Regions from separate parts of the Oceanobacillus sp. FSL W7-1304 genome, predicted to be linked through region 1. Evidence: predicted binding sites of a transcription regulator. Region 1 holds the regulator's gene; the other holds the start of a gene.
The links. Region 1 encodes LexA, which represses DNA repair genes until DNA is damaged. Its sites were predicted from a motif close to CGAACATATGTTCG; they were not measured.
Positions count from the first base shown of each region.

Region 2: a site for LexA is predicted at 3,140-3,153, ahead of NYE61_RS19045 (DNA polymerase IV). Genes of this name have one in related genera too.

Region 1 covers NZ_CP150211.1:261,332-278,077, forward strand. Annotated here, with positions in the region: gene mutS (DNA mismatch repair protein MutS) at 1-1,944, shown strand, start outside; gene mutL (DNA mismatch repair endonuclease MutL) at 2,105-3,970, shown strand; gene NYE61_RS01325 (DNA starvation/stationary phase protection protein) at 4,526-4,975, shown strand; gene miaA (tRNA (adenosine(37)-N6)-dimethylallyltransferase MiaA) at 4,998-5,930, shown strand; gene hfq (RNA chaperone Hfq) at 5,971-6,195, shown strand; gene spoVK (stage V sporulation protein K) at 6,500-7,405, shown strand; gene hflX (GTPase HflX) at 7,461-8,693, shown strand; gene NYE61_RS01350 (methionine gamma-lyase family protein) at 8,763-10,019, shown strand; gene NYE61_RS01355 (MerR family transcriptional regulator) at 10,150-10,512, shown strand; gene glnA (type I glutamate--ammonia ligase) at 10,737-12,074, shown strand; gene lexA (transcriptional repressor LexA) at 12,360-12,983, opposite strand; gene NYE61_RS01370 (recombinase family protein) at 13,263-13,901, shown strand; gene NYE61_RS01375 (DUF896 domain-containing protein) at 14,078-14,311, shown strand; gene tkt (transketolase) at 14,540-16,543, shown strand.
Region 2 covers NZ_CP150211.1:3,834,509-3,851,254, forward strand. Annotated here, with positions in the region: gene NYE61_RS19025 (LysR family transcriptional regulator) at 1-269, opposite strand, end outside; gene NYE61_RS19030 (spore coat protein) at 454-708, opposite strand; gene NYE61_RS19035 (hypothetical protein) at 721-906, opposite strand; gene NYE61_RS19040 (hypothetical protein) at 1,105-1,692, opposite strand; gene NYE61_RS19045 (DNA polymerase IV) at 1,816-3,066, opposite strand; gene NYE61_RS19050 (hypothetical protein) at 3,204-3,419, shown strand; gene NYE61_RS19055 (YolD-like family protein) at 3,416-3,736, shown strand; gene NYE61_RS19060 (DUF3139 domain-containing protein) at 4,360-4,779, shown strand; gene NYE61_RS19065 (hypothetical protein) at 4,946-6,160, shown strand; gene NYE61_RS19070 (LysR family transcriptional regulator) at 6,402-7,334, opposite strand; gene NYE61_RS19075 (NAD(P)H-dependent oxidoreductase) at 7,463-8,038, shown strand; gene NYE61_RS19080 (MFS transporter) at 8,028-9,254, shown strand; gene NYE61_RS19085 (PrpF domain-containing protein) at 9,307-10,473, opposite strand; gene NYE61_RS19090 (hypothetical protein) at 10,491-10,934, opposite strand; gene NYE61_RS19095 (tripartite tricarboxylate transporter permease) at 10,936-12,420, opposite strand; gene NYE61_RS19100 (hypothetical protein) at 12,436-13,551, opposite strand; gene NYE61_RS19105 (LysR family transcriptional regulator) at 13,709-14,575, shown strand; gene NYE61_RS19110 (isocitrate/isopropylmalate dehydrogenase family protein) at 14,674-15,738, shown strand; gene tcuA (FAD-dependent tricarballylate dehydrogenase TcuA) at 15,845-16,746, shown strand, end outside.

The sequences.
Region 1 (16,746 bases):
AGTGAGAACTTAAATGATGAACGTTTAATGAAAGCATTTAGTCGTCTATTGAATTATATTCAAGATACACAAAAGAGATCCCTCGACCATCTGCAGCCTGCAGAAGTTATTAGGTTAAAGGATCATCTCTCACTTGATATGTATTCCAAACGAAATTTAGAATTGACAGAAACGATTATGAAAAAGGGAAAACACGGTAGTCTGCTTTGGGTACTAGATAAAACTGCTACTGCAATGGGATCACGAATGCTCAAAAAATGGTTAGAACGACCATTGCTTGATCAGAATCAAATTGAAGCGCGTCTCGAAGCGGTTGAAGGATTTTATCGTGGTTTTATGGAGCGCGATACATTGCGTGAGGTTTTGAAATCCGTTTATGACCTCGAACGTTTAGCTGGAAGAATCGCATTCGGTAATGTGAACGCTAGAGACCTAATTCAGTTAAAAGTATCGCTGCAAAAGATTCCGGAATTGAAGAATACATTAGAGCAGTTTCAGGTAAAGGAACTTAGCAAACTTGCCGAACAACTTGTCTATCCTGAATATCTTGTTACATTATTAGATGATAGTCTTGTAGAAAACCCACCAATATCGATTAAAGAAGGATCGATTATTAAGAATGGCTATAATGAAACATTGGATACCTATCGGGATGCTTCTAAGAATGGGAAAACCTGGATTGCAGAACTTGAGAAAAAAGAAAGAGAAGAAACCAACATTAAATCCTTAAAAGTGGGCTATAATCGGGTATTCGGCTATTATATCGAAGTGACAAAAGCTAATATTCACCTTTTGCCTGAAGGTAGATATGAGCGAAAACAAACATTAACAAATGCAGAACGTTATATTACTCCTGAGCTGAAAGAAAAAGAAGTTCTCATCCTAGAAGCAGAAGAAAAAAGTGTTGATTTAGAATATACATTGTTTATCGAAATCAGAGAGAAAATAAAAACGCATATTCCTGAACTTCAGCAACTTGCAGAGGTTGTAAGTAAAATTGATGTATTACAAGGATTTGCAACAGTTAGTGAGGAAAATAATTACCAGCGTCCAACATTTGAAGGTACCAAATTAATGATTAAAAATGGTCGCCATCCGGTTGTAGAGCAAGTTATGAAAGAGGGCTTATTTGTACCGAATGATATTACATTGGATGAGGACAAGCGTATCTTGTTAATTACTGGTCCGAATATGTCAGGCAAGAGTACATATATGCGGCAACTAGCATTAACAGCTATTATGGGACAGATTGGTTGTTTTGTCCCTTGTGAAGAGGCTGAATTAATTATTTTTGATCAAATATTTACTCGTATAGGAGCAGCAGATGATTTGGTTTCAGGACAAAGTACATTCATGGTTGAGATGCTGGAAGCGAAGCATGCAATTGCAAATGCAACCGATCGAAGTTTGATTCTCTTGGATGAAATCGGACGAGGAACAAGCACATACGATGGAATGGCCTTAGCACAAGCTATTGTTGAATATATTCATAATAATATTCATGCTAAGACATTATTTTCTACCCATTATCATGAGCTGACGGCACTGGAGAATTCATTGTCAAATCTTAAAAATATCCATGTTCGTGCAGAAGAAAATGAAGGAACAGTTGTGTTTTTACACCAAATTAAAGAAGGTGCAGCAGATCAAAGCTATGGCATTCATGTTGCAAAGCTTGCTGAGCTGCCGGATGCTTTAATTGAACGAGCTACCGTCATTTTAGAGGAATTAGAAAGTGATGATAAACCAACACCGAGGACAGAAAAAATAGAAGATGGTCAATTAAGTTTCTTCGTTGAGGAAAAGCTTCCTGCAAAAAAAGAAAAGCAGTCTGCTAAGCAGCATATTGTTGTAACGGAATTAAAAGATTTAAATCTATTTGAACTGACACCATTGGAAGCAATGAATGAATTGTACAGATTACAGAAAATGGTGAAGCAATAAAATATGTGTTCAAAAGGAGCATAAAAAGGAACGAGATTGGCTAGTAGGTTAGAGGCGGCGAAGTTTTTGCGTGCGATACGGACTTGCACAGGATGTGATGTTCTCCACGTTCCTTTTTACCGGACTTATGAACTGTTTCAAAAAAGAAAGGATTTTTTGCATGCCTATTATACAAATGTCAGAGAGTCTCGCAAACAAAATAGCAGCAGGAGAAGTTGTTGAACGACCGGCTTCTGTCGTAAAAGAGCTCGTGGAAAATAGCATCGATGCAAACAGTACTTGGATTAAGGTAGATATCGTTGAAGCCGGCTTACAGCAGATTAAGATTACTGATAATGGTGACGGAATGTCCGAGCAAGATGCAACGAAAGCGTTCCTCCGGCATGCTACAAGTAAAATAAAAAACGAAACGGATTTATTCCATGTGAAAACCCTTGGATTTCGTGGAGAGGCTTTAGCTAGTATAGCTTCTGTTAGTAAACTAATTGTTAAAACCTCACAGGGTGATTCGGCAAGTACTTTTCTAGCTTTAGAAGGCGGAAAGGTATTAGAAAAAAAGAAGTCCGATGCACGTAAAGGAACGGAAATCATCGTAGAGAATCTTTTTTTTAATACGCCAGCTCGATTAAAGTATATGAAAAGTTTGCACACGGAATTAGGTCACATTACAGACCTGCTAAATCGATTAGCCCTATCCCATCCAGAAATACGCTTTGAGGCGACACATAATGGGAAAGGTTTATTCAAAACAGCTGGAACTGGTGACGTGCTTCAAGTTATTTCACAAATTTATGGAATGAATATTGCTAAAAAAATGCTCCCAATTAAGCATGAGACCCTTGATTTTTCAATTGGAGGCTATATTGCCAAGCCTGAAGTAACAAGGGCTTCACGAGCCTATATCTCTACTATTATAAATGGACGCTATATACGAAGTGTAGCATTGAACCAAGCAATTATTCGTGCTTACCATACGCTTTTGCCAATTGGGCGGTCACCCATTGTTGTGTTATCAATCAAAATGGATCCAATTCTGGTCGATGTGAACGTCCATCCAACGAAGCTTGAGGTTCGATTTAGTAAAGATAGGGAATTGTTTACAGCAATTGAAGAAACGATTAAACAAAAATTTCGAGAAATAACATTAATACCAGAAATGGAAAGAAAAGTGACACCGAAAGAGAAATCGGTCCAGCATACGATGAATTTTGATAGTCCTGTAGTGGAGAGAGAGCGTGAGAACGGAGGATTGCAGTCGAAAGAACAGCTGGTAAAATACAATCCACCAGTCAATGAGGTTCGAGAGCCTGATGCTTCTTCCGTTGAATACGAAGAAAAATATACAGCAACGAAAGATGAAGCGGATACTGAAGAGAGTTTTCCTGCCGCATCCTATATAGAGACACCAGTGGTAGAGCAACAGCCTATAGAAGTTGATCAACAGCGTGTGCCGACTATGTATCCTATTGGTCAGTTACAAGGAACTTATATCCTGGCTCAAAATGAAAATGGACTTTATATGATTGATCAGCATGCTGCGCAGGAACGAATCAAATACGAATTCTTTAAAGAGAAATTAGGTAAGCCTATGAATGAATCACAGGAATTGCTTTTACCGATGACCTTTGAATTCTCAAAACGAGAAGCAATATTTATTGAGCAATATAAAGAAAGTTTTGAGAAAGTGGGTTTGTTTTTCGAAGCTTTTGGGAATCAAACCTATGTAATTCGCTCACACCCAAATTGGTTTCCGATAGGGTTTGAGGAAGAAGTTATACGTGAGATGGTCGAGCAAATTATGAATGAAGAGAAAGTGAATGTGGAATTGATTCGTGAAGAAGCAGCAATTCTAATGTCCTGTAAACGTTCCATCAAAGCAAACCATTATTTAAAGCAGGAAGAAATGTTTCGACTCCTGGAAGACTTGCGAACGACAACCGATCCATTCACATGCCCACATGGCAGGCCAATTATTGTTCACTTTTCGACGTATGAACTGGAAAAAATGTTCAAGCGCGTTATGTAACCAACCATTGTCCGTAAAGTAAAGTTTGTAAGTTTGGTGTTTTGATTAGTTTAGAATCCACTATAGGCCCAAGGTTCTTTTGGTAACCTAGTTAAGTAGTATTTGAAAGAAACTCCGAACTAACTTCTCGGCTGTTTTCTTCAAGTATGTGCAACAATCGCCGTCCGGGATCGCTCCGGGCGGATGCTTTCCGTGGGCACGGGGCTTCAGCCTCTCCGGAAGAAACCCGCTTCCGGTGAGTCTTCAGACACGCGCTGTTCCCACTGGAGTCACCGCCCTGCGCTCACCCGGACTGGTAGCACATCGATATCGTGTTTATTAATTCCACAAGGAATAATTGGTGAGCATATACTAGCGAAGTATATTTCCGGAGCGGGCAGACGCACAATCCATTTAAATACACTAATCCACAGTTTATATATTATAAGAATCATTCGGATTACAGTTGGAACTTCTTAATCTGTACGGGAGTTAAATTCGATATGTATAAATTGTTCACACCATGCCAAAGCTAACACTATGCATTATTGCAAATACATTTTAGGTGTGTGTAAAGTGGAAAATCAAAAGCTAGTTAATTTCTTAAATCAATTACTGTCAAACTACTTTATTATGTATGTAAAATTACACCGCTACCATTGGTTTGTTCAAGGTAGACATTTCTTTCAGTTACATGAAAAGATGGAGGAATTATATACACGATTTGCGACAGATATTGATGAAATCGCAGAACGGGTTTTAATGATTGATGGAAAGCCACTTGCTACTATGAGCAAATATTTAAAAGAAGCAACATTGGATGAAGCTAACGCAGATGATAAAGAGGAAGAGATCATCCAACAATTAATTCACGATTTCGCTCAAATCATATCGGAAATGAAACAGACAGGCATTCCGCTTGCTGGGGAATTAAATGATGAACCAACATCAGATTTGTTAATAACATTACAAGGCCAGCTAGAGAAAGATGTCTGGATGTTAAAGGCTTATATAGCTTATGAATAAAAACGTAATTTAGGGGAATACTATGAAAAAAAATGTAGTCGCAATTATGGGACCGACCGCTGTTGGCAAAACAAAATTAAGCATTGAGCTTGCAAAACGATTTAATGGTGAAATTATCAGCGGAGACTCCATGCAAGTATACAAAGGACTAGATATTGGTACAGCAAAAATTAAGCAGGCGGAAATGCAAGGTATTCCGCATCATATGCTTGATATAAGAGAGCCAGATAAGGACTTCTCTGCTGCTGATTTTAAGGAGCTGGTACAGCAATACATTGCTGAAATTACAGCACGAGGAAAGTTGCCGATTATTGTTGGTGGGAGTGGATTGTATATACAGGCCGCCCTTTATGATTATAATTTTTCAGATCGTAAAAGGGACCCTCTACTTACTAAAGAGATGGAGGAAATAGTTAAGTTAGAAGGAATTATGCCGTTATATCAGCGGCTAGAGCAAATTGATCCAGAGCAAGCTAAGAAAATTCATCCAAATAACCACCGACGGGTTATTCGTGCATTGGAAATCTATGAAACAACTGGAATGACAATGAGTGAATACGAAAAAAACCAAGTGATGGAATCACCTTATAACCCGATATTGCTTGGATTAGAAATGCCAAGAGCGCTATTATATGAGCGAATCAACGATCGAGTAGATCAAATGATTGAGAAAGGTTTAAAAACAGAAGTAAAAAAAGTGTATGATGAAGGATATGCCAGCTGTCAATCGATGAAAGCGATCGGTTATAAGGAATGGATCAGCTACTTTAAAGGTGAACAAAGTTTAGAGGGAACGGTTGAATTGCTGAAACGAAATTCAAGAAGATATGCAAAAAGACAATATACATGGTTCAAAAACAAAATGGATGTTACATGGTATTCTGTAACTCCTTCCACAATTGATGAAGATTTTACATTAATTTTCGAGGAATTAGCAGGAATTTTGAAAAAATGATAGAATTAATACATACAGATAGAAAAGAGGAGGAAGTTTGATGGCGCAATCAGTCAATATTCAGGATCAATACTTAAACCAATTGAGAAAGAATCATATTTCAGTTACTGTGATTTTAACAAATGGCTTTCAATTGAGGGGTATTGTTAAAGCATTTGACAATTTTACAGTTTTAGTAGAAACGGATGGTAAACAGCAGCTTATTTTTAAACATGCTATCTCAACCTTTGCTCCAGTTAAAAATGTAACTTTGGATAAAGAATAGCTATTGTAACGGACGCTAATTGAAGCGTCCGTTTTCCTGCTTTTAGAGGTGGAAATATTTAGAGACACACCTCATGTAATCAATTGATGGGGTTGTACTGGTACATAAATGATATAAATGGCGACATATTAAGAAGCGTAACTGTTCGATTGGATTGCGATTAAAATGACTTTAGTGGTTACATGACTTCATTTTTTATAAAATCATGTTGCATTTGAAATACCATATGCTGGGCTATTGTCACGCATATCTTCCTGTTTGCGTATAATGGGATGGAATAAGGGGTGATTTCATAGTGACACAGATGCAAGGATATAAAAACGGAAAGATTAATATAATTTTACAGGAACGAAAAGATACTATACCAAACGCAAAACCACTATCAATCGAAAACAGTCCGTTCAACAAGGTTGATGCTGCTTTTTCTTCATTTGTTGGAATGAATAATTTGAAGCAGACGATAAAGGAAATTTATGCAACAATCTTAATGAATGAAAAACGGAAAGAAATGGGATTAAAAAGCTCGAAGCAAGTATTGCATATGCTTTTTAAAGGTAACCCTGGCACAGGTAAAACGACGGTAGCTAGAAAACTGGCTAAAATGTATTATGATATGAATATTCTTTCCAAAGGGCATTTTATAGAGGCTGAAAGAGCTGATCTTGTAGGGGAATATATTGGTCAAACAGCGCAAAAAACGCGAGCAATTATTCAGAAAGCGATGGGTGGCATACTATTTATTGATGAAGCATATTCCTTAGCGCGTGGTGGAGAAAAGGATTTCGGTAAAGAAGCGATTGACACCTTAGTAAAGCATATGGAGGATAATCATGATGACTTTGTCCTTATTTTGGCTGGCTATCCGTATGAGATGGACCGCTTTTTAACATTTAATCCTGGTTTGGAGTCCAGATTTCCTTTTATCCTTGAGTTTGCAAACTATGAGGTAAATCAATTGATGGAGATCGCGAAGCAGATGGCATCGCTTCGGGAATATAACCTAACAAAAGAAGCAGAAAGGGAGCTGCGAAATCATCTATATAAAAAGCTCTATGAGAAAAACAGAAATTTTTCCAATGCAAGGTATGTACGAAATGTGATTGAGCGTGCAATTCGATTACATGCAGTGCGTGTTTTAGAGCAAGCGACTTATACAACGAAAGATTTGATTCAACTTACTGGAAATGACCTACAATTAGACCCTGATTAACGTTCTTTGTTATGATGGAAATACAAAAGCAAGACATAAAAGAAAGAGGTTACAAATGTCTAAAGAAAAAATACTAATTATCGCAGTAAAACAAAAGACACAAAGTGATGAACTTTTTTCTTCCTCATTAGAAGAATTGATCTCATTAAGCAAAACTGCAGGTGGAACGGTAGAAAAGGTTATGACTCAAAATAGAAATCGTATCCACCCTGCTACATATATTGGTGAGGGAAAAGTGCACGAAATGATTGCGTTTATGGAAGAAGTGGAAATCGATCTCGTCCTGTCGAATGATGAGCTTTCGGCAGGACAATTAAGAAACTTGACAGACCTTCTTGGAGTAAGGATTATTGATCGCAGTCAGCTTATCCTTGATATATTTGCAATGCGTGCGAGAACGAAGGAAGGGAAACTGCAGGTTGAGCTCGCTCAGCTAGAATATATGCTGCCGAGGTTACATGGTCAAGGAGTGGCAATGTCAAGACTTGGGGGCGGAATCGGGACAAGAGGTCCAGGGGAAACAAAACTGGAAACGGACCGAAGACATATAAATAAGCGTATCGATGATATTAAGAGCAGATTAAAGCAAGTTGTTAACCAAAGAACACAGTACCGTAAAAGAAGAAAAAATAATGCTACTTTCCAAATAGCGATTGTAGGCTATACCAACGCAGGAAAATCAACATTATTTAACCGATTAACGATGAGTGACTCACTTGAGGAAGATCTCTTATTTGCAACATTAGATCCATTAACGAGAAAGGTTCGTTTGCCTTCAGGGTTTGAACTGCTTATGACAGATACAGTTGGATTCCTTCAGGAGCTTCCAACAGCATTAATTGCTTCCTTCAGGTCAACATTAGAAGAAGTCGTTGAGTCAGATTTTTTATTACATGTAGTAGACGCATCCCATCCGGACCAAGTGCAGCAGCAGGATACTGTAAATCGTTTGCTTGAAGAGCTTGAGGCAAATCATTTACCGATGCTGACACTGTATAATAAAAGAGATATGGTGGAAGGGGACTTTATACCAGAGAATCATCCATACCTGTTAGTAAGTGCATACGATAAAAAGGACAATGAGTTGGTTTTGCAAAAGGTGGAAGACATGCTTAAAGAACAGTGGCAACCTTATTCGGTTGAATTAAATCCCGATCAAGGCAATTTAATCAATAAACTTACGAAAGAGACAATTATTACTTATAAACAGTTTGATGAAGATAAAAATAAATATTTGATTGAAGGGTCTATAAGAAAAGACCATGCATTGAATCATTTCTTATTATAGAAAATGAATTAAATGTAGTCGACATTTCTTTTTACAAATGAACAGCTAGAAGAGGAGAAACAAAAACAGATGATAGAAAATTGGATAACACAAGCAGAAGAAAATTGCGGAGAGCGATTTAAAGAAATTAATACGATTGTAGAAATGAATCAAAAGAAAGTACTCGATGCTTTTATAAAAAATCGGATTAGCGATAGTCATTTTAATTCGACGACTGGTTATGGATATGATGATTTAGGGCGAGAGGGGATAGAAGCTGTTTATGCGGATGTCTTTGGCGGAGAAGATGCACTCGTTCGTCCGCAAATCGTCTCCGGGACACATGCGATTTCCACAGCTTTATTCGGGTTGTTGCGACCGAATGATGAATTAATCTATATAACTGGAAAACCTTATGATACGTTGGAAGAAGTAATCGGTAAACGAGGAAATAATGCGGGCTCCTTAATGGATTTTCATATTAATTATAATGAAGTTTCACTGACGGCGGATGGTTCAATTGATTATAGAAAGGTAAAACATGCAATCAATGAGAAAACAAAGGTTATTGGTATCCAGCGTTCGAAAGGATATGATGAAAGACCATCTTTTACAATTGACCAAATTGGTGAAATGGTTCGTTTTGTAAAGGAAATCAATCAAGACATTATTGTTTTTGTTGATAATTGCTATGGTGAATTTGTGGAAGATAAGGAACCACTTCAGGTTGGGGCAGACATTATGGCTGGTTCTTTAATTAAAAATCCAGGTGGTGGAATTGTACGAGCCGGTGGATATATTGTTGGGAGAGCGGATTTAATACACCAATGCGGGAATCGTTTAACAGCTCCAGGACTTGGTAAAGAGACCGGTGCTACGATGAACATGCTTCAAGAAATGTATCAAGGGTTCTTCCTTGCACCACATATTGTTGGGGAAGCGTTAAAGGGAGCAGTGTTAACCGCGCGTTTTCTGGAGTTAGTCGGGTTTCAAACATCACCAGATTATAAGGAGAAACGAACAGACTTAATTCAATCGGTAACCTTTAAAGAAGCGGATCAAATGATAGCTTTTTGTCAGGCCATCCAGCAATATTCTCCAGTAAATTCCTTTGTTACACCGTACCCTAGCGAAATGCCGGGATATGAGGATGAGGTCATTATGGCCGCTGGTACATTTATTCAAGGTGCAAGCATTGAACTATCAGCAGATGGCCCAATAAGAGAGCCCTTTACAGCATTTGTTCAAGGAGGATTAACCTATTCTCATGTGAAAATCGCTTTAAAAGAATCCGTAAAAGTATTATTGGATAAAGGTTTTTTACCGGTTAAAAAGGGAATAGAATGACTATAAAAAGTTTCTATGAAAAACGATGTTAGAATTCCTGACATATAATTGACAGGATACCTTACATAATTTATAATGTTGTTATAAAAGCTTAGGGGGTTATCTTTTGAATGATCAAGATCGTCGTTCGATGCCCTTGTTCTCAATTGGTATAGTTATGAAACTAACTGAACTAACAGCGAGACAAATCAGATATTATGAAGAAAATGAATTAATCACACCGGAACGAACCTCTGGCAATCAACGTTTGTTTTCCTTCAATGATGTTGACAAACTTTTAGAAATTAAGGACCTTTTAGATAAAGGCTTGAATCTAGCCGGGATAAAGCTTTTGCTTAAGGGGGAAGTAATCGTTGAGGAGAAGGTTGAGCAGAAATCGGATATATCTGATAAAGAACTTCGAAAAATTTTAAAACATGAGTTAAGTGAAGCTGGTAGACTGGGAAGAACAAGCTTGCGACAAGGCGAACTTTCAAGATTTTTTCGCAGTTAGGTAAGCTTAAAATTTCCTAACTGTACAGTTGTTCTCAAGAGGTTTGCACAAGTGTTGGGTTTTCTTAGAATTTGATGAATTAGTTTCTAAGAATAGCCTTTACGAATACCAAGCATCTAATGAAAAAGGTGTTAAGTATGTGAGGGAAGCAATGATATTTAACGACGTTTTTCAGGAGCTTCCCGCAGCATATTTATAATATATTTTTAGGAGGAGAAGCAAGTATGGGAGAGAGATTTACAAAGGAATCAATCAAGAAGCAAATTAAAGAGGAAAACGTTAAGTTTATCCGTTTGCAATTTACGGATATGCTTGGAACTATCAAAAACGTCGAAATCCCGCTAAGTCAACTAGATAAAGCTTTGGATAATAAAATGATGTTTGATGGTTCATCGATTGAAGGCTTTGTTCGTATTGAAGAATCGGATATGCAATTACATCCAGACTTGGATACGTTTGTAGTGTTCCCATGGACTTCAGAAAAAGGAAAGGTAGCTCGTTTTATTTGTGATATTTATAATCCTGATGGAACACCGTTTTCTGGATGTCCGAGATACAACTTGAAGCGTAACCTAAAGAAAATGGAAGAGTTAGGATTCACTGCATTTAATATTGGGACTGAACCTGAATTCTTTTTGTTCAAACTGGATGAAAATGGTGAGCCAACACTTGAATTAAATGATCATGGTGGATATTTTGACTTAGCACCAACAGATTTAGGGGAAAATTGCCGTCGGGATATCGTTTTGGAGTTGGAAGAAATGGGCTTTGAGATTGAAGCTTCTCACCATGAGGTAGCTCCAGGGCAACATGAAATTGACTTTAAATACTCTGATGCGATCAAGCATGCAGATGATATTCAAACTTTTAAATTAGTTGTTAAAACAATTGCAAGAAAGCATAATCTGCATGCAACTTTTATGCCAAAACCATTATTCGGAGTAAATGGCTCTGGAATGCATGTGAATATGTCATTGTTTTCCGGTAAAGAGAATGCCTTTTTTGATAAAAGTGGTGATATGGAATTAAGTAAAACTGCATTTCAATTCCTTGCTGGAATATTAGAACATGCAACGCATTTTACAGCTGTTACAAATCCAACAGTAAATTCCTATAAGCGATTAGTTCCTGGATACGAAGCACCTTGTTATGTTGCTTGGTCTGGATCAAACCGTAGTCCATTAATTCGAATTCCAACATCTAGAGGGTTAAGCACTCGTATTGAGGTTCGCAGTGTAGATCCAGCCGCAAACCCATATCTGGCACTTTCTGTATTGTTAGCTGCTGGCTTAGATGGAGTGGAAAATAAAATGGAGCCGCCAGTTTCGATTGATCGTAACATCTATGTAATGGATAAAGCAGAACGCGAAGCAAATGGTATTAAAGATTTACCTGCTACGTTAATGGATGCACTAACTGAACTTAAGAAAGATGAAGTACTTGTTGAAGCACTAGGTGAGCATTTATTTGAACACTTTATTGAAGCGAAGGAAATTGAATGGGATATGTTCAGAACAACTGTTCACCCATGGGAGAGAGAGCAGTATCTAACAAATTATTAAGCGTGTTTATTTGGTGAGTGCGGTTAAATATTTAGTGAAGTTCAATGCTTGATATTTGGCATGTACCCACGAAATAATCACCAAATTATCGGAGTGATGTATTGTAACTCCTTTTAATAAACTTCATATAACGATTAGTTCCAAATACCGTTCATACATAAGTGTGAACGGTATTTATATTGTTTATAAAACGTCTGATAACGAATAGAAAAAAGCCCAACACTTTTTGTGATAGGGCTATTGAATACGTATATATTGGAATATTATTCCGGCCGTGCCGATAGATTAATGAATATTTCGGTACAATCCGATTACTTTTCCTAAAATCGTGACATTTTGATAAATTAACGGCTCCATCGTCGCGTTTTCTGGTTGTAGGCGAATATGTCCTTTTTCTTTAAAAAATCGCTTTACTGTTGCTTCATTATCATCGGTCATTGCAACAACAATATCACTATTATCTGCAGTGTTTTGTTGCTTAACAATAACCATATCTCCATCAAGAATTCCGGCCTCTATCATACTTTCTCCATCAATTTCCAGAATAAATAAATTATCATCAGGACTTGCGGTTGTACTAGGAAGCGGAATAAATTCCTCGATGTTCTCAACGGCAGTAATTGGAATACCTGCAGTAACCTTACCGATCACTGGAGCATAGCGAACTTCTTCTTTAGGTATATGACTATCTTCTGATAGATCCATAATTTCGATTGCTCTTGGTTTTGTAGGATCCCGGCGAATATATCCTTTCGATTCAATTCTCTCAAGATGCCCATGAACGGTAGAACTAGAAGCAAGACCAACAGCGGCTGCTATTTCACGTACGGACGGTGGATATCCTTTTTTTCTAACTTCATCTTTTATAAACTCAAGAATCATTTGTTGTCTTTTTGAAAGTTTTGTCATCTCTTTTTCACCTCTCACATAGGATTTATTAATGATAGTTTACCATTTTACGTATACTTAAGCAAACATTCGTTCTAAAAAAAAGTTGACAAGACCATATGTTCGGTAGTATACTTTTGTTAATCGAACAGTCGTTCTTAAAAAGGGGGCTATAATCATGTTTGAAAAAATTTCAAAAACGGATGCTTTTTATTTAGTAGCTTTTGCGTTAACATTAGGGTTCTTATACTTTTCTATCATTATTAGTGGGTAAAATATTTTACGAAGGGGCACGACGTTTTGAATGCACTGATATACTGCCGTGTTAGTACAGATAAAAAAACGCAAGAAACTTCATTAGCTCGGCAGAAGCAAGAATTATTCAATCTTGCAGCAAAATATAATTTTACGGTTATTGATTGTATTGAGGAGCAAGAGAGTGGCTATCAAATTGAACGAGAAGGTATCTTTCAAATGCTCGATTATTTTTCTGCAAACAAAGCTAATTGTTTATTGATTCAGGATGAGACAAGACTAGGTAGGGGGAATACGAAAATTGCCCTATTTCATCAGTTGAATAAAATGCAGATTCCTATCTACACAGTGATGCAAGATGGAGAGTTGGAATTAACTGAATCAGATTCGATGGTTTTGCAGATTGTAGGAATTGTTGAGGAATACCAACGAAAAATTCACAACATGAAAATAAAACGTGGGGTGAAAAAGGCTATTCGAGAAGGTTATAATCCAAGTAAAAACCTCTCCAATATTAACCACGCACCAGGAAGAGATCGTATTTCATTTCCGATTGAGGAAGTTGTCCGCCTGCGTCAAAACAACCTTACCTTTGATGAAATTACAAAAACATTAAATGGATTGGGGTATAATGTTTCGAAGGCAACTGTTCATCGGAGGTATAAAGAATTTCGAAATACTTGAATATCGCTAGCGTGTAGAGTACGATGTAAAGACAGGAATTAGATTATTATTCTTGTCTTTTATTTTGCAAATAAGAAGGAATGCATACTACTTTGCAGTTTGGTAAGACATTCGCCTGAAATCTTGACGAATGCCAAGTTTTCTAATGTTATTTTAAATAGTGGGAGGTCCGTTCTATGCTATCAAAAGAAAAACTAGAACGTATTAATATATTGGCGAAGAAAGCTAAAGAAGAAGGTTTATCCGATAAGGAAAAAAAAGAACAAAAGCAATTAAGAGAAGAATATTTGAATAATGTACGGAGTTCTTTTAAAAACCAATTTAAAACAATGACAGTAATTGACCCTGCTGGAAATGATGTTACACCACAAAAAGTTCGAGATTTACAAAAAAGGAATAAAATGCATTAATCATAATGCTTGCTTGCATAAAGGACAGTTAGATCTACTATATAAGTGGTCAGCTGTTCTTTGTTTGTGTTATCTCCAATAGTTTTAATTTACGAAAGATTTCATTGTTAGCTTCTATTTTGTTTGGACAGCAAACAAAATAGAAGGAATTACTTGTTACAAAACCGGTTTCATTATAGAATGAAGAAGAATACTCCATTAATTTAGAAACGAGAGGTGCAAGAAACTATGTCACATGAGATTGAACAGTTATCAGTAAATACGATTCGTACATTGTCGATTGATGCGATCGAACATGCAAATTCAGGTCACCCGGGTTTACCAATGGGAGCTGCGCCAATGGCATATACGCTTTGGACGGACTTTATGAATCATAATCCAAAGAATTCAAAATGGTTTAACCGAGATAGGTTCGTACTTTCTGCTGGACATGGATCCATGCTTTTATACAGCTTGCTTCATTTATCTGGTTATAATCTTACAATTGATGATTTGAAAAATTTCCGTCAATGGGACTCTAAAACACCTGGTCATCCTGAAGTGAATCATACAGATGGTGTAGAAGCGACAACTGGACCACTTGGCCAAGGGATTGCAATGTCTGTTGGTATGGCAATGGCTGAAGCACATTTAGCTGCTAAGTTTAATAAAGAAGATTTATCCGTTGTTGACCATTATACGTATGCACTTGTTAGTGATGGCGATTTAATGGAAGGTATTTCACACGAAGCAGCATCGCTTGCTGGACATTTAGGTTTAGGTAAATTAATTGCGTTATATGATTCAAATGATATTTCACTTGATGGTGACCTAAACCGTTCCTTCTCTGAAAATACAGAGCAGCGTTTTAAAGCGTATGGATGGCAAGTAATTCGTGTAGAAGATGGAAACGATTTAAATGCAATTCGTAGTGCGATTAAAGAGGCACAAAGCAATACAACACAGCCAACATTAATCGAGGTAAAAACGATTATCGGCTATGGCTCACCGAATAAATCTGCTTCTGCATCTTCACATGGTGCGCCTTTAGGTACAGATGAAGTAGTATTAACAAAAGAATATTATAAATGGACACATGATGATTTCCATGTTCCGGATGAAGTATATGTAGATTTTAATGAAAAAATTGTACAAGATGGTGCAGAAAAAGAATCACAATGGAATGAATTGTTTACTGCGTATAAAGAGAAATATCCAGAAGCAGCCGGCGAGCTTGAGCTTGCAATAAACGGAGAACTTCCTGCTGGATGGGAAAAAGAACTTCCAGTATTCCAGCCAGGAGAAGATACATTGGCAACAAGAGCATCCTCTGGGAAAGTTCTGAATGCAATTGCAAAATCAGTACCTAATTTCTTCGGTGGGAGTGCTGACTTAGCAGGATCGAATAAAACAACAATGAATGATGATGAAGATTTCACTCGAGAAAATTATGCGGGAAGAAATATTTGGTTTGGTGTTCGTGAACATGCAATGGGCGCTGCGTTGAATGGTATGGCGTTACACGGTGGTTTAAATGTGTATGCAGGTACATTCTTCGTTTTCAGTGATTATCTACGTCCAGCCGTCCGTTTATCTTCTATTATGAATACGCCGGTTACGTACGTATTTACACATGATTCAATTGCTGTTGGTGAAGATGGACCAACGCATGAACCTGTAGAGCATCTAGCTGCGTTGCGTGCAATTCCGGGATTATCATTGATTCGTCCTGCTGATGCTAATGAAACACAAGCAGCATGGAGACTAGCAGTAGAATCAAAAGATCAGCCAACTGCACTTGTGTTAACAAGACAAGACTTGCCAACACTGGAAGGTACAAAAGAAAACGCCTACGAAGGTGTTAAGAAAGGTGCTTACGTAATTAGTAAGTCTAAGAAAGAAACTCCTGATGCACTGTTACTTGCAACAGGATCTGAAGTTCAATTAGCGGTAGCTGCACAGAAAGAATTACTAGAAAAAGATATTGATGTAAGCGTCGTAAGTATGCCTTCATGGGATCGTTTCCAAGAGCAAGACGTGGCATACCGTAATGAAGTATTGCCACCACATGTGAAAGCACGTGTCGGTATTGAAATGGCTTCATCATTCGGCTGGGACCGTTATGTTGGCAATGAGGGAGCAATCATCGGAATTGATCGATTCGGAGCTTCTGCAAAAGGAGAAAAAGTAATCACTGAGTATGGCTTTACAGTTGAAAATGTTATCAAGCATGTTAAGGACGTTTTAAAATAAAGCTTAAAATAAAGATGGTTCCATTTTGGAGCCATCTTTATTTTTATGCAAAATTGGATTGTTCGAAGAAAGCCTTTATAGTAAAATTTTGTTCATAAAAAAGGTGAAATAACAGAAAAAAATATACTTTCCCGGTTTGTTTTGTCAATTCGACAAAATTAGTTGGTATTTGCATGGTAATATGACATTCTTTTCTGCACAGC
Region 2 (16,746 bases), 640 kb from region 1:
TGGTCGGATAATTCTTTCACTTTTAATTGTTTCTTGCCAGTTTTATAGTATTGAATAATTTGCTCTGCATAAGGAAGAAATTCCTTTGCTTGCTCTGTGATCACGAGTTGTCTGCCAACTCGATCGAAAAGTTTCGTATCTAACTCTCGCTCTAAGGATTGGATACGTGCTGTCACGGAAGGCTGTGATAAGAACAGTGCTTTGGAGGCTTTGTTAATACTGCCAAAGTGGTTCACTAACACAAAGGCTTCGATGTTTTCGATATTCATGATTTAAGTCTCCTTTAATTCTTAGTAATCTTATCAACATTATATATATAGGGGAGGAGGATGTCACTGGTAAGATGGAACGGAGAAGGAAAATAAAATCGGCAAATATGTTATTTGCCGATTTTTATGGTGAAAAGGATATTCTGCGATTCAAGAAAATAAATGCTTTTCCATGTATAAATAGTTATTGACCTGAGCTTAGTTCCGTTTTTACTTGCTGAATCTCTTCAGGTGTCGCGGGTTGTGCTGGTTTATAATGACCATTCTGCAGTGCATAGCTATAAACGGTCCGTTGGCGGGATTCGTCTCCATTACGTAAACTCACAAGTGTTTGTCTGAGTTGCGAATTATTTGCTTCACTTATATAGCCTGCATAGCTTTTTAGACTTGCATTTAATCCATTTAAATAATCGTTCACAATATCTTTATCTTGTAGCATGCTTCTTTCCTCCTATTGTAGAAATGGTAACAGCTGTTGTTGTGCCTGCCTTGCAGATTGTGCGTCTCGTTGTAAAATCGTTTTTAGTTCTGGGTCTGTTGCAGATGCCGCGTAGGATTCTAATTTGTTCGCAATCATTCCATGTTCACCAATCATTTTTCGTAAATTTTCTAGTTCGGTTTGTGTTAATTGATTCATGCAAAAGCTCCTTTCGAGTGGATTCATCGTTAGTTTAACCAGTAAAAGTTTGGATATTCTTCTATCCGGAATAGCTGTTTTTCGTTTGATAGTGGTAAGTTCGTCTTAGGTAAGTTTATTTGAGTAGAGATTGATTAGCGGTCAATGGAAGGAAAAAACGCGGTATTGGGATTCCTGTCTACCCAATATCGCGTTATATCAGTAAATTATATCTTTTCCCAAGCTCAATTCGTTGATTCTTTGTTCCTCTAATAAATACCTTAATCGCTCCTTCATTTCGTTGGAAGTGACAACACAACTTAAGATGGCAAAACGTGTCTTAATTTTCAATTCATATTGATCATTCACATCCTTGGAAAATCCATAATATCGGTGATTCACATCGATACGTACAAACTCAAATGATTTAATCTTCCTCCATGGGACAAAGCGCGCGCCACATAAGACTCCATCCTGTACGAACACAAACATATTGAAAAGGTTAGACAGATGGAAAATTGGAAGGATGAGTAGTAGGTATATAGACCAAAATAAATCAAAAAAATAGCTTGCAATGAGCATCGCGGTTAAATAAATAAGTGTTAAAGCGTAAATCATAATCCCAGTTTTTTGCTTTGAGTAGGTAGGAGGATATACAGGTTTTTCCGGGTGTTTTCGAATGGTATTAAATTCCTCGATCGAAGCAGGAAACACTATTTCTTGCTTCATTTTGATTAGCGTGATAATAAACCGATAACTGTATACGAAAATAATTGCTGCAAAAATCAGTTTCACGAATAATTCCATGTCCTCACCTCCATTATTTTCCTTCTATCTATAATACGAAAAGGAAAGGCGGGAAGTTTCAGTAAAGTGTAAATTTCTAATAGAGTGGGGAAGAGGGACAAGCTAAGCTGTCCCTTGAGATTCCTAAGCATAATGCCCACCAATCTTCTTACTGCGCTCCAGCGTGATCCCTGCATCTGTATAACTGGAAGCGCGGAGAATAGCAGTGGATCCGTATTTATCACGAATCGCATCCATTACATAGCCGATGTCATTTTTCTTTGCGCGATCCTCAAATAAATCGAGCTGGACATCGGTCTGATCGAATAGCTTTGTTAAGGTGACGTATACATGTCTAATCATGCTTTTTCCATCATAAAATTCCTGGAATAATTGCATGCAAACTCCATACATATCCATGGTCACATTGGTAGGGATATCAATCGATCGGGAACGTGAAAATCCACCAGCTGTTTCTTTTGAATAGGAAATGCTAAGCTGGATGGTTCTTCCTGCCGTTCCTGCTGTGCGAGCCCTGCGGCATACTTCCTCACAAAGATCAAGAATGCAGTAAGAAACTTCTTCCCTCGTGTAGTCCCGAAGCAAAGATATACCATGTCCGAAGCCTTTTTGCTCTTGTTTTGTGAAGTCGCCAAAAACAGGGCTTAAATCAATTCCCCATGCATGCCAATAGAGTTGTTCTCCCATGACGCCAAAGCGTTTTTGTAAAAGCTCTAGTTTATAATTGGCGATTTGCCCAAGTGTGACAATTCCCATGCGGTGTAAGTTCTTCATCATTCGATGTCCGATTCCCCAAATGTTTTGAACAGGAGTTGGCCAGAGTTTTTCTGGTACATCCTCGTATTTGCATTCTGCAATCCCTGTTTTTTTAGCGTGTAAATCCATGACGACCTTTGCGAGAAATTTATTATCCCCAATCCCAATAGAGGAAGTGATACCAAATCGGTCCAATATGTCACGCTGTATCTTGTATGCAATCTCCTGACGACTTCCGAAAAGCTTTTGCAGGCCATTTACGGTAATCCAAACTTCGTCAACCGAATATTGATGGATTGCTTCTGGTGGTGCGTAATCATGCAGTAATTTTGTTATTTCAACGGATACGTTTAAATAATCAGCCATATGGGCTGGCACAACGATAATGTTCGGGTCGTCTGGTAATTCGAAATAACGACTTACATTACTTACCCCATATCTTTGCTTTAAGGCAGGAGATGCTGCTAGTATAATACTCCCAGATCTGTTTGGATCTCCAACGACGGCAAGCATAACCTTCATCGGATCCTCATTTAGTTTCATTGCCTCGACGCTTGCGTAAAAAGAACGCATATCAATACAAAGCACATCATGACGGGGGTAAGAAGAATAGTCCAATTGACTCACTCCTTTAGAACGTTTGTTCCTAGTATATGCAAGAAAATGTAAATTATCAATGTCAATAAATAACAGTATATATGTTCGGTTTTTGTGATATAATAGAACAAACGTTTCTATTTAAGGAGTGCGATAAGATGAAATTATTAAATCATGCTGTTCATGAGAAGATAAAGTTGGAAATGATTTATATGGCACGTAATGGTAAGGTTTCGCAACGATTTGTGCGTGTATTAGGGATACGTGAAGATCATATTTTAGCATATTGTTTTTATCGCAAGCGGGTCCGTACGTTCAAAATAGAAAATATTTTGTCGGTACAGAAAGCAAACAGGAAGGCGGCAAGTGCATGATACATGATCGCGGATCGAAGAAATGGACAGCACTCATGCTGCCAGAGCATATCGAAATGTTAAAAGCTTTACAAATTGAATATAATTATAAAGAAAAACCGATATTGGACGAACAACAGGTGGAAGAAAACGCCATAAAATTGCAGCTCGCAATACATGATAATCTGACAGTGGAGGTTAAATATTATAAAGCGCATAGTTTTCATAAAGTAAAGGGAAAGTTGTTAAGCGTTGTTTCAAATGACTGCATTGTATTTGATAACGATGATCGCACGAGGGTGAAATTTAGTGACATTATGGATGTTCTGGTCGTTTAGTTTTCTCGTTTAGAGCTTAGTAGTGAAGTCTTGAAATCGATTGCAGCATTATAAACGAAAATGGGAAAATATGTTCTGTTAAAAGTGATGCATTCTTGCTACAATAGAACTTGTACAAGAAGGCTTTCATGGGTGGCGGCTCACCCCTTTTTAATCCGAAAGGGGGTGATGGATAATGACGGTATATGAGGCGTTGGTTCTAATGATTTCATTTGGAGCTTTAATTGTGGCTGTGCTGTCAGATCAAAAAAAATAGCCACCCTATAAGCCTGACGAGCAATTAGGGTGGTTATTGGTATAACTCTAATGTGAGTCGCCCCCTTGAAGGGCTATTGTATGGTCGCTAGTGTAGCAGCACTAGCGATCTTTTTATATTTTATGGAATTACTTACTTTATTATAACCGATATTGATGGAAATGAAAAATCAGAGGGTAATAGTAGGGGATTTTTCACGGTTAACATTAATTTTCCAATTATTGTTATTTTTGACTGAAAATATAGAATAATTAATTGCTGCTAAGCTCTAATAAAGCTATAATCAAGCTAGAATGAAATATGGTAAATGTCTTGAGGATGTATGTAAAATAAGCCTTTACCATTATAATGAATCGGAGTGATTCGGATGAGTACCAAAAAGCTACTGATTATAGTCAGCATCTTCTTTATTGTTTTTTTTATTGCTGTCCCAGCTGGTTTTCTATATGTACTGAACAACGGAAATCCATATACGAAATACCTTGTGAATAAGCATGTCCCAGCACATCTGGAGGAGATGGGGTATGCAGAAGAACAGATGGAGGAAGCACATTATGTAGAGCCGAAGCACTTCATTAATAAGGATTTTTATCATGGACATTATATGGTAGTTTTTAAAGATGAACCGAATATAACCTATTATTATGGATTAACGAAAAAAGAAAAGCATGTTGGGCAATTTTGTGATAAAGAAATCCTTTCAGCGGATGGCGTGACCGATAGTTTTGAAGGAGATACGAAGTATAGTGAAAAAGAATGTCAGCATTCCCTGGATAATAGGGATTAGACAGTTAGCAGTTCAGAATGAAGGGGCTTAGAGATAGTTTTGTGAAAATATGTACTTAAAATAAATGGCAGGTAATTAATTCAATAAGGAAGCTTTTAAAAAAATATTACTTCCTGTTTATAATAAATCCCCATGTTAACTGTATGATGGGAGGAAAATAATAATTATGACTAACTATTTAAATCGAATAACACAAGACTTAGTAGAAGCAGATTTGGAAAAGTATTGGCCAGGATTTGAAATGGTTGCTTATGCCCTATATGATAATTGCAATGTTTATTTATACAACCATCCTAAATTTAATAGTAAGCTACAAAATACATATCAAGTATTAAAACGGGATGAGCAGTTTAATGGTTGTACTCTAATGCTCTACGAAGAATATCCAACAGCAATTGTAGATCTGGAATTATATGGGGACTATGAAAGCTTGTTTTCTATTCTCGTACACGAATTATTTCACGGTTATCAATATATGAAGGGGGAAAAACGATTTCCTGATGAAATTTTAGGAATCACATATCCTTTATTGAGAGAAAGTGTGCAATTAAGAAATCTAGAAAGAATAAATCTATATAATGCGTTATTAGAAAATAATACTCATGCAAAGAAAGAATATCTTAATACTTTCTTTTACCTAAAAGAAAAAAGAGCAGCAATAATAAATGAGTATCTACTATATGAAAACTTAATTGAAACCATTGAGGGGCCTGCGTGGTATGTGGAATTAAAAGCTTACTTAGAGAAAAGCCCACTAGCTTATGGTTCGGTTTTACAAAAATACGGGCAATACTTAACAAACAAATATGAGTCTACTTCTAATATACGAAGAAGCTGTTATAGTTCAGGTTTGTTTATGTGTTTACTACTAGATGAGATTTCACCAAGTTGGAAGGAAAGTTTTTTGGATACAGAGGAAACATTATACGATTTGTTCAAACGCCTCTCAGGTAACTTTATAAAATGGAATCCTATTCATCTCACCGAAATAAGCTTAGAAACCGATGAAGTAATTAATTTCGCATTAGAAAATAGGAAGAAAGAATTTAAAAAGTTTTATGAACAAAAAGGAATTCTTCTAAGTATTGAGGGTGATATAACTGCAAAATCTTTTGATCCAATGAATATTATTTACCTAGAAGATGAGTTTTTACATAAAAACTTTATTAAGGTAAGAATTAACAATGCAGACTATCTGTTACAACAACCTGTTATTGCTGATTTTAGAGGTAGTTTGCAAGACATAAAAAAATTACAACTCATTATAAAGGATAAACCTATCGAAACTATTGATTCACTTGTAGTAGAAGGCGTTGGAGAAATTCAAGGAAGGTATTTGAAAAAGGGAAATAAATATCACTTATTTATTAATAATAATTAATCGTAGATTTCTTCTTCAACTGTATTAAACAAAAAAGAGAAATATCAGGATCCAGCTATTGAATGAGTGGCAATAGAAATTGATACAATGGATTCACATCATTTTTTCCTTTATCCGTTTCGTAGTATTTGATCTAAATTTATAGATCAATTTTTAAAAATTAATATCTTCAGCAAAGGAACGCTTTTCTTAAAGATAAGCGCTCCTTTTGTATATAAGGTTTTTTACAAGATAAATTTAATCAGCAGTTGAATTTCTTTTGGCGACTACTAGACGAATGATGAATTCCTGCAGAAAAGTACGTCTTTGTCAGGTGCACAAAATCTTGTAATTGGGGTGTGAGCCATTTATTTTTGTGTAAAGCCATTTGTGTAGTTAATACGGGCATTTCCACGTCCCAATTTAATTCCACTAATAATCCTTCTTCTAAATCCTCTGCAACGGTCATTTCTGGAAGCATTGCCACTCCTAAATTGGCGACTACGCACTTTTTGATAGCTTCCAGGCTAACAAATTCAAGCGTGTTTTTCGGTGATACCTGGTACTCATACAGCTTTTGTTCAAACATATTGCGATATGAGCACCCTTTCTCTGTCAATAAGACCGTTTCTTCTCGTAAATCATCTGGTAGTACGGTAGGTTTAAAAACTAATGAATTTGATGGTGAAGCAACAAGTATAAGTTTCTCTTGTAATAAAGGGTTGGTTTCTAAATAAGGATTTGGTTTGTTGGTATCCATAATAAAAGCGAGATCTAATTCCCCTTTCAGCAAAGACTCTGTTGCACTTTCATCAGAGTGAGCAGGTTTGAAAATTAAATTTACTAGTGGATATTTTGATTTGAAATTTTTAAGAAGCTCAGGCAAACGATAAGTGCACTGGCTTTCTTGTGCTCCAACGATAATTGTCCCTGTTTTCTCTCCAGCCTCAATTGCTGTTCGTGCTTCATCTGTTAAATGTACAATTTGGTGGGCATAACTTTTTAATTGTTTTCCTGCTTGGGTCAAAACAAGCCTCTTACCAAGTCTCTCAAAGAGAGGAGTTTGTAGATCTTGTTCTAGAGACTTAATTTGGGCAGTGACACTAGACTGGGCATATTGAAGTTTAGCGGCCGTTTTTGTAAAGTTCAAGGTTTCGCTTGCAACTATAAATGTTTGTAAATATTTAAATTCCACCTATTTCTTTCTTCCTTCCTATAATCGATATGATCGATTGATTTCATCGAAATTATCATCTTTTATAATGGATGATTTTATTTTAAACTAACTGTAGATGGAAAACAACATGAGAGTGGGGAAGAGGAATGAAAAAATTATTACTAATTAATGGTCATGACGTATTTCAAAGAGCAAAGGGTCAATTAACAGATTACATGGTTGATCTTATTAGGGAAGAATGCAAGCACCATATTGAACTGAAGGAGACAAAAATTATAGCAGGTTATAACACTAAAGAAGAAATCGGAAAATTTCAGTGGGCGGATATTGTGATCCTACAAACACCTATTTATTGGTTTAGTATTCCAGGCATTGTTAAGAAGTACATTGATGATGTATTTGTCCCAGATATATTTTTTACGAAGGCTAAGAAATTCGGTCGAGGTGGTTTACTTACTCAAAAGGAATACATGCTTTCTGTTTCGTGGGGAGCTAATATAAAGGCATTTAATGGTAGTCAGACTAGTTTTTTAGAGGGGTACTCAGAAGATGAGGTATTATTCCCCATACATAAAATTTTCGAATACTGTGGTTTGAATCGTTTACCGACTTTTTCAATTTATTCAGCGATGAAAAATCAATCTTTAAAGGAGTACACAAGTCAATTACAAGATCATCTTAGACGGTATATCGTAAAAGGAGGTGGGAGCAATGCTCTTTAACATGTTGAAAGGCAGGAATTTCAGAAACTTCTTCCTTTCTGACATTATCCAAGGTTTCGGTGTTGGAATGAGTACAATCGGTGCGAATTGGTATGTGCTTGATAGTACGGGTTCAGCTGCAGCAGTCGGGTTTATATTAGCGCTTAATCTTTTAGCAGGATTTCTATGTTTCCCTCTTGTCGGTACATTAACGGATCGTTTTAGTAGAAAGCAAATTATTTTCTCGGCACACGTTATACGTGCAATCTTAATCTTTATTATCACGCTTCTATTTTTGATTGATGGATTTAGCATGATTTATCTATATCTATTCACCATCATTAATGGTGTTGGGTGGACAATCTATATGTCTGCATCCAGGAGCTTAACTCAAGAAATTTTAACAAAAGATGAACTTGTGAATGGAAATTCACTGATAGAGATTAGTTTGCAAGTGGGGATGTTTTCGGCTGGCGCAGTATCTGGGATTCTCTATAAATTCTATGGTTTTGAATTCATTCTTCTTATGAATGCTTTTGCATTTCTACTTAGTAGTATCTTTTTAATTCGAGTCATTTACCGTACTAAAATCAAAGTTAGGGAAAAAGAGGAAACTTTTATACAGAGCTTCAAAGGTGGGATTGGTTACTTAAAAAGAAAACCAAAATTATTCTTATTTGGTATAGTCTCCGTCATTCCGTTAACGACAACAATGGTCTTCAATGTTATATTACCAGGTTATGTTCAAGATTTATTGCAAGCCGATTCTACAGTTTTTGGAACAGCAGACATGTTTTATGGGATTGGTGGATTACTTTCGGGATTTTTAGCTGCATCCATTGTTAAGAAGTTAACAAAACCATATACAATTGTTATGTTCTTTAGTCTTGCGACCGTGGTAATGTTATCTCTATCCTTTCAGCATCATGTTATTTGGTTATTTTTAGGGAGTATGTTGATTGGTTTGTCCAATTCATCCATACGAATACACATGAATGTACTTCTGATGGAATTGGTATCAGAAAGATACATGGGGCGATCTATGTCTGTCTGGATGGGTGTTTCCCTCTTGTTGCAATCCGTTTTGGCTTATAGTATTGGTCACGCGATTGACCGTACTCATGCAGGTGTTGGATTTACCTTAATGGGCGGAATGATGCTTATAGGCATTGTTTTATTTATCGTTGTCCATCATTCCATGTCTAAATCAAATGCAAAAGATGTCGTTGTCTCGTAACAGTGATAAAAAGCCTCTCGAATAGAGAAGCTTTTTTATCATGTAAAGAATCTTATCTACGAATCGACTCCGTTTCATTCCAAAATAATTCCTTAGGAACATATGCGTATCCTTCCATTAAACGTCGAGAGGTTCTTGCAACAGCGGTTTTTTCGAATTGAACATATTGACCATTATCTATAAATGTAATAAGGAAATCCATGGAACCAGACGGGTGACCGATGATGATCTCATCAGCATCAGGATTATTGCAGCACTCATAAACGACTGTTCCCTTCAGTTTAGCAGCTGCTGCAGTACATAGTCCGCCAGTAACGGGAAATGTTTTGTGCATTTTTTGCATGGACATTGCTCGAGCGGTTAAATGAATATACTCTCGTTTAACGAACTCGCCGTGTACCGTTGAATAGGTTTGACTAGGAGAAACCATGATTACTTTAGGACTGGATGGCGTTTCTTTTGTTGCGTCATGCGCATCGCTTACGAATCCAAGTTTTTCAGCAGCTGTTGAGCGTATTTTTTCCAGCATGCTTAAATGTTCTTTCGTAAGGTCTGTCGGCTGTTCTGTACCAGCTAAACCTAACTGATTTGCATGAACGAATACAACAGGTGCGGTTACGTCAACAACACTGACTTCAAATTCTCCTGCTTCTGTTAAAAGTATTTCTTTTCGCTTTCCTGTAGGGAAAAGCTCGCCCGTTTTAGCCCCAGATGCGTTTAAGAAGTTTAACATGATTTTTGCTCCTACTCCTGGTACACCGTCAATCGTGTAATCCCCAGTTGAACGGGCTTTGCCAGACTCCACAGGAACTTTCGCTTCGATAATTCCATTCGTGTTCGTATTAAAAATCCTAACGGTGGTGTAAGGTTCCTGGGCAGCAACTAAGCCTTCATCGATTGCAAAAGGGCCCACCCCGCTTAAAATATTTCCGCAATTGGAGTTATAATCTACTTTTCCTGTGCCTACTCCAACCTGTCCAAACGTATAATCGATATCAGCGTCAGGTCGAGGGGAAACGCTGACAATCGCTAATTTGCTCGTAAGGGAATCGGCTCCCCCGAGACCGTCAATCTGTCTTTCATCTGTCCCGCCATAGATCGATAAAATTACCCTGTCCCTAGTCATGGGATCTGACGGCAATTCATTTTCCAATATGAAAACTCCTTTGCTCGTTCCGCCACGTATGATGGCAGAGCGGATTTTTTCATAATCTCGCATGTTTCATCCTCCTTGTCCTAAAGACCAAGCAAATTTGTTGGCCAATATATATCGAGGGCCGAGCTCAATAATGAAATACCAATAAGTACAGCAATAATAGATATACCGGTGTGTATAAAATTCATCCTGGATTCAAGTATTAAAAACGGAATTAAGAAGATTGCAGTTGCAAGCATTAATCCTCCAATATAAATGAGTACTAAATAGCCGAGAATCCAGCCTATATATCGAAGTGGTGCAAGTAAAGAGATTTTAATTTGTTCTCCTTCCTTAACCTTTTGTTTATAGAGCTTGTAAACCTCTGTAATTAAATAGATTAATGTCAACACAGAACCTGCAATGGATATATATAAAGGGAAAAACTGCGCTAGTTTACTAAACGTTAAGGCTTCTATAATTGCTAGCGTAAACAGGATAAAAAGAAAACCACTGAATATAAGATTAAGGTAATCTTTGTTCATCTTAATTGATTCCTCCTTGTTCGTAATCCTTACTGAATCGTTTCATTATTGCTCCTCCTGAAAGAAGTACGACGATAATGACAGCAAGGAAAATAACGATTGGATTTGTAATCCATTCCCAGCCATATCTTTCAATAGAAATCCAATAATACCGTTCAGCAGGCAGGGCAAGGACGAAACCGATCAGCAGTGGTGGCCTTGGCCAGTCCAAGATGGTCATAACATAGCCAAGCAAACCAATCATGACAAAGATAATCAGGTCTCCCCAAGACATCGTACTTTGATAGGCACCGATTACAAGTAAAACGAGAAGGAAAGGAACGATTTTTTCTCCAGGTACAAAACTGATCTTCGAAATCGGCCGAACTAAAATCATACATAGCAGTGCTCCAAAAACATTAGCAAAAACCAATGTCCACACAATCGATAAAGTTACGGATAAATCAGTAGTGAGCATTTTCGGACCAGCTTCTAATCCCATGAGCGTTAGCCCACCCAGTAAAATCGCCGTTGTACCACTGCCAGGTATCCCGAAAAGCAATGTCGGTACTAAGGAACCCCCTTCTTTTGCATTGTTTGCACTTTCTGGAGCGATAACTCCACGAATATCTCCTTTTCCAAAATGGTTATATTTCACTGTCTTTTGGCCAGCCCCATAGGCAATCCAATCAACAACACTGCCGCCTAATCCAGGGATGAATCCAATTAAAACTCCGATTACAGCACTTCGGAAAACAAGGAATTTATTTTTTAATGCATCCATAACGCCTTTTAAAATGCCGCTTTGTAGTGTTGCATGATTTGCTACACTGCCTTTATTTGTCAGCATGGTGATGATGATAGGAAAGGCGAATATAGCCATTGCGACTACTGGTAAAGAAACGCCTTGCGTCAAATATAACGTGTCGAATGTGTACCGATATTCAGGAACAGCTGGTGCACTGCCGACAGAGCCGATTAGTAAGCCAAGGATTCCAGAAATGATACCCTTCAAAGGCGATTTACCAGCTAGTAAACCAGCCATGCTAAGCCCCAGCATGGTTAGCATAAATAATTCAGGTGAACTAAAAGACGTAATTAATGGTCTGGCAAAAGGGATTGTTAAATAAAGCGCAATCCCACCAATGACTCCTCCTATCATGGAACAAAAGAAGGCGGCCCCCATTGCCCTGGAAGCTTCTCCTCTTTTGGCTAAAGGAAATCCATCCATGATGGTTGCCTGTGAGCCAGATGTTCCAGGTATCCCTAAAAGAATTGATGGAAAGGTGTCACCAGTATGAATAACAGCAATCATTCCAATTAAAAGAGCCATTCCTACATATGGATCAAGACCAAAAACAAATGGAAGCATTAAAGACATGCCTACTGTGCCGCTTAAACCAGGCAGTAATCCAACAACAACCCCAATACCGATACCTATAAACATATAGACAAGTCTTGAGGGATCTAATACAATAAATAGCGCTTCAATTGCACTTTCGATCATGAAACTACCTCCCCTCTAAAGCTTTTTAATATCAATGTCAAAATTAGTTCGTAAATACTCGATAATCCATTGCTTGGTTTCTTGCGATATAGAGAAGGATTGTTTAATCTGCGCGTTCAATTCCTCACCTACATACGTGTTATATCCCTCTAAGATTTCTTCAGAATGGGTCGCAAATTCTTCGTCATTAATTAGAGCTTCCATCCCTTTTTTCAGTAAGTCCTGGTAGTTACCTGGCGCGTCATTGTGCACCCAAATTACTTTATTCAATGTATAAGAAGCACCTACCGTTTGTTTGTACGCATCCCATACATCTCCACTTGGCTCCTCTCCATAGATGTCTACGTAGATTTCTTCAATGGTTGGAAGATCAGGGAATTGTGGATCCCGGATGAGATCCCCATTAGCATCAATCTGTCCTAAGCTATACAAAGGTACTGCTCTGTCTTCTTCTACAAGTGCTTCAACACTGTTCTTATAGGCAGTTGTTGTTTGGTAATCGATGTTACTTTCTCCTTGCTCAAATGCAACGCGGGAAGGTCCACGCCCTTCATACCCAAGAACAGCTTTTACATCCATCTTTAGAACTTCGAATGATAGCAGTGTTACTAAATCTAAGCCTGTTGGGGAAATACCGGCATAAAACAATTCGTCTTCTAATGACATTAAATCTTCCATTCCACCCTTGGCCAGTTCTGGTTTTGTGTAAACAACACCACCAGATGGTGCCCCGATTAACGGTGTGAAATTACTCAAATCATAGTCTACAGAAGACTGCTCTAACATAAATGGAACATGGGAAGAAGCGCTTGAAGTAAGAATGTTTAAGCCATTTGGCATACGTGAATTAGCATATTCATTTGTTCCGGTAATGCTTGCTCCCCCAGGGATATTTTCAACTTGAACTCTAGGTTTGCCTTCAAGGTGCTTTGCAAAGTAAGGTGTCATAAACCTGGCGAAAACATCGGTACCGCCACCAGCTTGAAAAGGTACAACAAAGGAAATGGTCTGTCCATGGTAAGAATTGTTACCCCCATTTTCCTGATTACTTCCTGTTGCCTGCAGTGTATTGCAGCCCATAAGAAAAAAACATATGATGAGCGTTAGTACGAGAATAGAACGTATCTTCAAAATATTCATCTCCTTCCGAATTATCTTAGTCAATATAGTAAACGCTTTCAGTGTATAAGTAAAATAATGATATTTTATTTATCTTCATAAAAAAACTTGATAACGAAAGGGGACTTCTTCCATAATGGAATTAACATAAAGCAAATGGAGGGAGAGCATGGATCAAAAAGATTGGATTTTAATGAAAACGCTTTACGAACAAAGGAATATGACACGTACCGCTGCCAAATTATATGTATCACAGCCTTCTCTGAGCTATCGGTTGAAAAACTTAGAAGAGGAATTTGGGGTGCCGTTATTTTTTAAAACGAAACAAGGAATAGGCTTTACTTCAGAAGGTGAATATTTAGTCCAGTATTCCAAAGAAATGTTAAAACAGCTTCAATTGATGAAGGATACAATGAGCAATATGGAGGAAGAGGTATCAGGTATCTTACGCATAGGAGTATCTAGTAATTTTGCACAATACTTACTTCCGAAAGTTCTAAAAAACTTCTCTAAAAATTACCCGAATGTACGATTCAATGTAAAAACTGGATGGAGTACACAGGTGATTGATCTTCTGAATAATTCAAGTGTGCATGTAGGGATTTTAAGAAGCGATCGCGGATGGCAAGGGGAAAAGATGTTGTTAAGAAAAGAACCGCTCTATCTCATATCCAAAAAGAAATTGAATATGGACCTGTTGCCGGAGTATCGATTGATTAATTACAGTACGGACAGTTCATTGAAGGATAGCATAACCGCTTGGTGGGCAGATCAATTTTCGGAACCAGCAAATATAGAAATGGAGGTTGATCGGCTGGAGACGTGTAAGGAAATGGTTAAAAATGACTTCGGATTTGCAGTTGTACCGGGTATTTGCCTGAAGAAGGATGATGGTTTGTACCAGCAGGAAATATGTTTCAAAGATGGAAGCCCTGTGACAAGGGAAACGTGGCTGATGTATAATCAATCCTTTGAAAATCTAACCGTAGTGGACCGGTTTGTCAATCATTTGAGAGAATGGAATGGGAAAGATTAGATTTTCTTATCGGAATGATGAGAAAAAAAGTATTAGACACGAATGTAATTTTTGATTAAGGTATAGGCAACTGCTGATATAAAAGGGGAGAAGAAAGTATGGCATTATATAAGCTTGGGGTACTAGAAGGAGACGGGATTGGGCCGGAGATTGTCCAAGCAACAATTAAGCTTGTCGAAGCAATTATGGAAAAGCATGATGTAAAAGTAGAGTGGGTTCCACTTTTAGTTGGCTGGAAAGGCATAGCAGAAACCAACCATCCATTGCCAGAGGAAACGAAAAAAGCGCTGGAGAATTGTCATGCTTGGCTGCTTGGACCGCATGATTCAGCTTCTTATCCTGAAGAATTTAAATCGATCCGTAATCCGAGTGGTGAGCTGCGCCATCACTTTGATTTATATGCGAATATTCGTCCGGCTAAAAGCATTCCAAGTATCAAGGGTGTTGTAGAGGGAGCATATCTCGTAATCTATCGGGAAAATACAGAAGGATTCTATGTTGATCGCAATATGTACCGTGGTGTCGGAGAATTTCAGATTACAAAGGATGTTGCAATTACAACAGGTGTTTTTACAAGACAGGCCATTGAACGGATAGCCCATGCAGCCTTTCAAAAAGCTATGCAGCGTAAGAAGAAAGTAACAATCGTGCATAAAGCAAATGTCATTCGGATAGGGTCGGGCATGTTTTTAGATATTTGTAAAGAAATCTCAAGGGAGTATCCAGAGGTCGAGGTTGACGATTACCATGTGGATGCAATGTGTGCACATGTGGTTCGGCGAATTCAGGATTTTGATGTTATCGTTACAGAGAATATGTTCGGAGATATACTGTCCGATTTAACGGGAGAGTTGATTGGCAGTTTGGGACTTGCACCTTCGATAAATACAAATCAAGAGATCGCTATGGCACAAGCAGCTCACGGATCAGCACCAGATATTGCTGGAAAAGACCTTGCTAATCCAATTGGGATGATGCTATCTACGGCTCTATTATTCGAATGGATGAGTGAAAGGTTTGGGGACAGCAGGTTAGAGATAGTAGGTAATAAGATTGAAGAAAGCTTGCACCGAACACTATTGGATGGAATTAAAACGAAAGATTTAGGTGGAGATAAAGGTACCCAAGGGTTCACTGCTGAGGTTTTAAATAGAATTCTCTAGTTATAAAATAAATTTATTGAATACGCTAAAAAAACAGTATTTTATTTATGTTAAAAGCAGCCCTATACTGAGCGTAGAAGATAAATTTAACTAGGGAGGATTAAGCATGAGTAACCAAAACAAAGCTTACGATGTAATTGTTGTGGGAACAGGAAATGCAGCACTTTGCTCAGCAATCGCAGCAAAAGAGAATGGTGCCAATGTACTTATTTTAGAACGTGGACCAAAAGAAAAACGTGGTGGAAATTCCTTTTTCACAGATGGGGCTATTCGTTTTGCCTATCAAAACAAAGATGCACTAGAGCCCATATTGAATCAACTATCCCCCAAAGACTTTCAAAATACGGTTATGCCAGATTATGATACGGAAGATTACTATAATGATATTATGAATGTGACGGAAGGAAAGAGCGACCCTAACTTAGCGCGACAGCTTGTTGACAAGTCGTACGATACGATTCAGTGGATGAAGAGCCAAGGTGTGCAATTTGAGTTAAACGAGAATCAATCCTTTAACAATAATGGAGTGCAGCAATTTTGGGGAGGTCTCCCAGTAAAAACAAATCGCAAAGGTATCGGGCTTATTGAAGCACTTATTAATAAGGCTGAAGATTTAAGTATAGAAATTCGCTATAATACGAGAGCTATCGGGTTACAGACAACTAACCAAAAGGTAAGCGGTATCACCGTGGTGGAAAATGGTGAGGAAAAGCAAATTCCTGCAAAATCAGTTGTGCTGGCATGTGGAGGCTTTGAAGCAAACAAAGAAAAACGGGCCAAATATTTAGGGGGAGAATGGGAGAAGGCTAAGGTAAGAGGGAGCGAATACAACACAGGTGATGGTTTAGATATGGCGATAGAAGCTGGAGCGCAGCCATATGGAGACTGGTCAGGCTGCCATGCGCATACGACCGATTTTCAAGCTCCGCAAGTCGGGGATTATGGTAAACCAGGAGATATTTATAAAAAATCTTCTTATCCACTCGGACTAATTATCAATATCAAAGG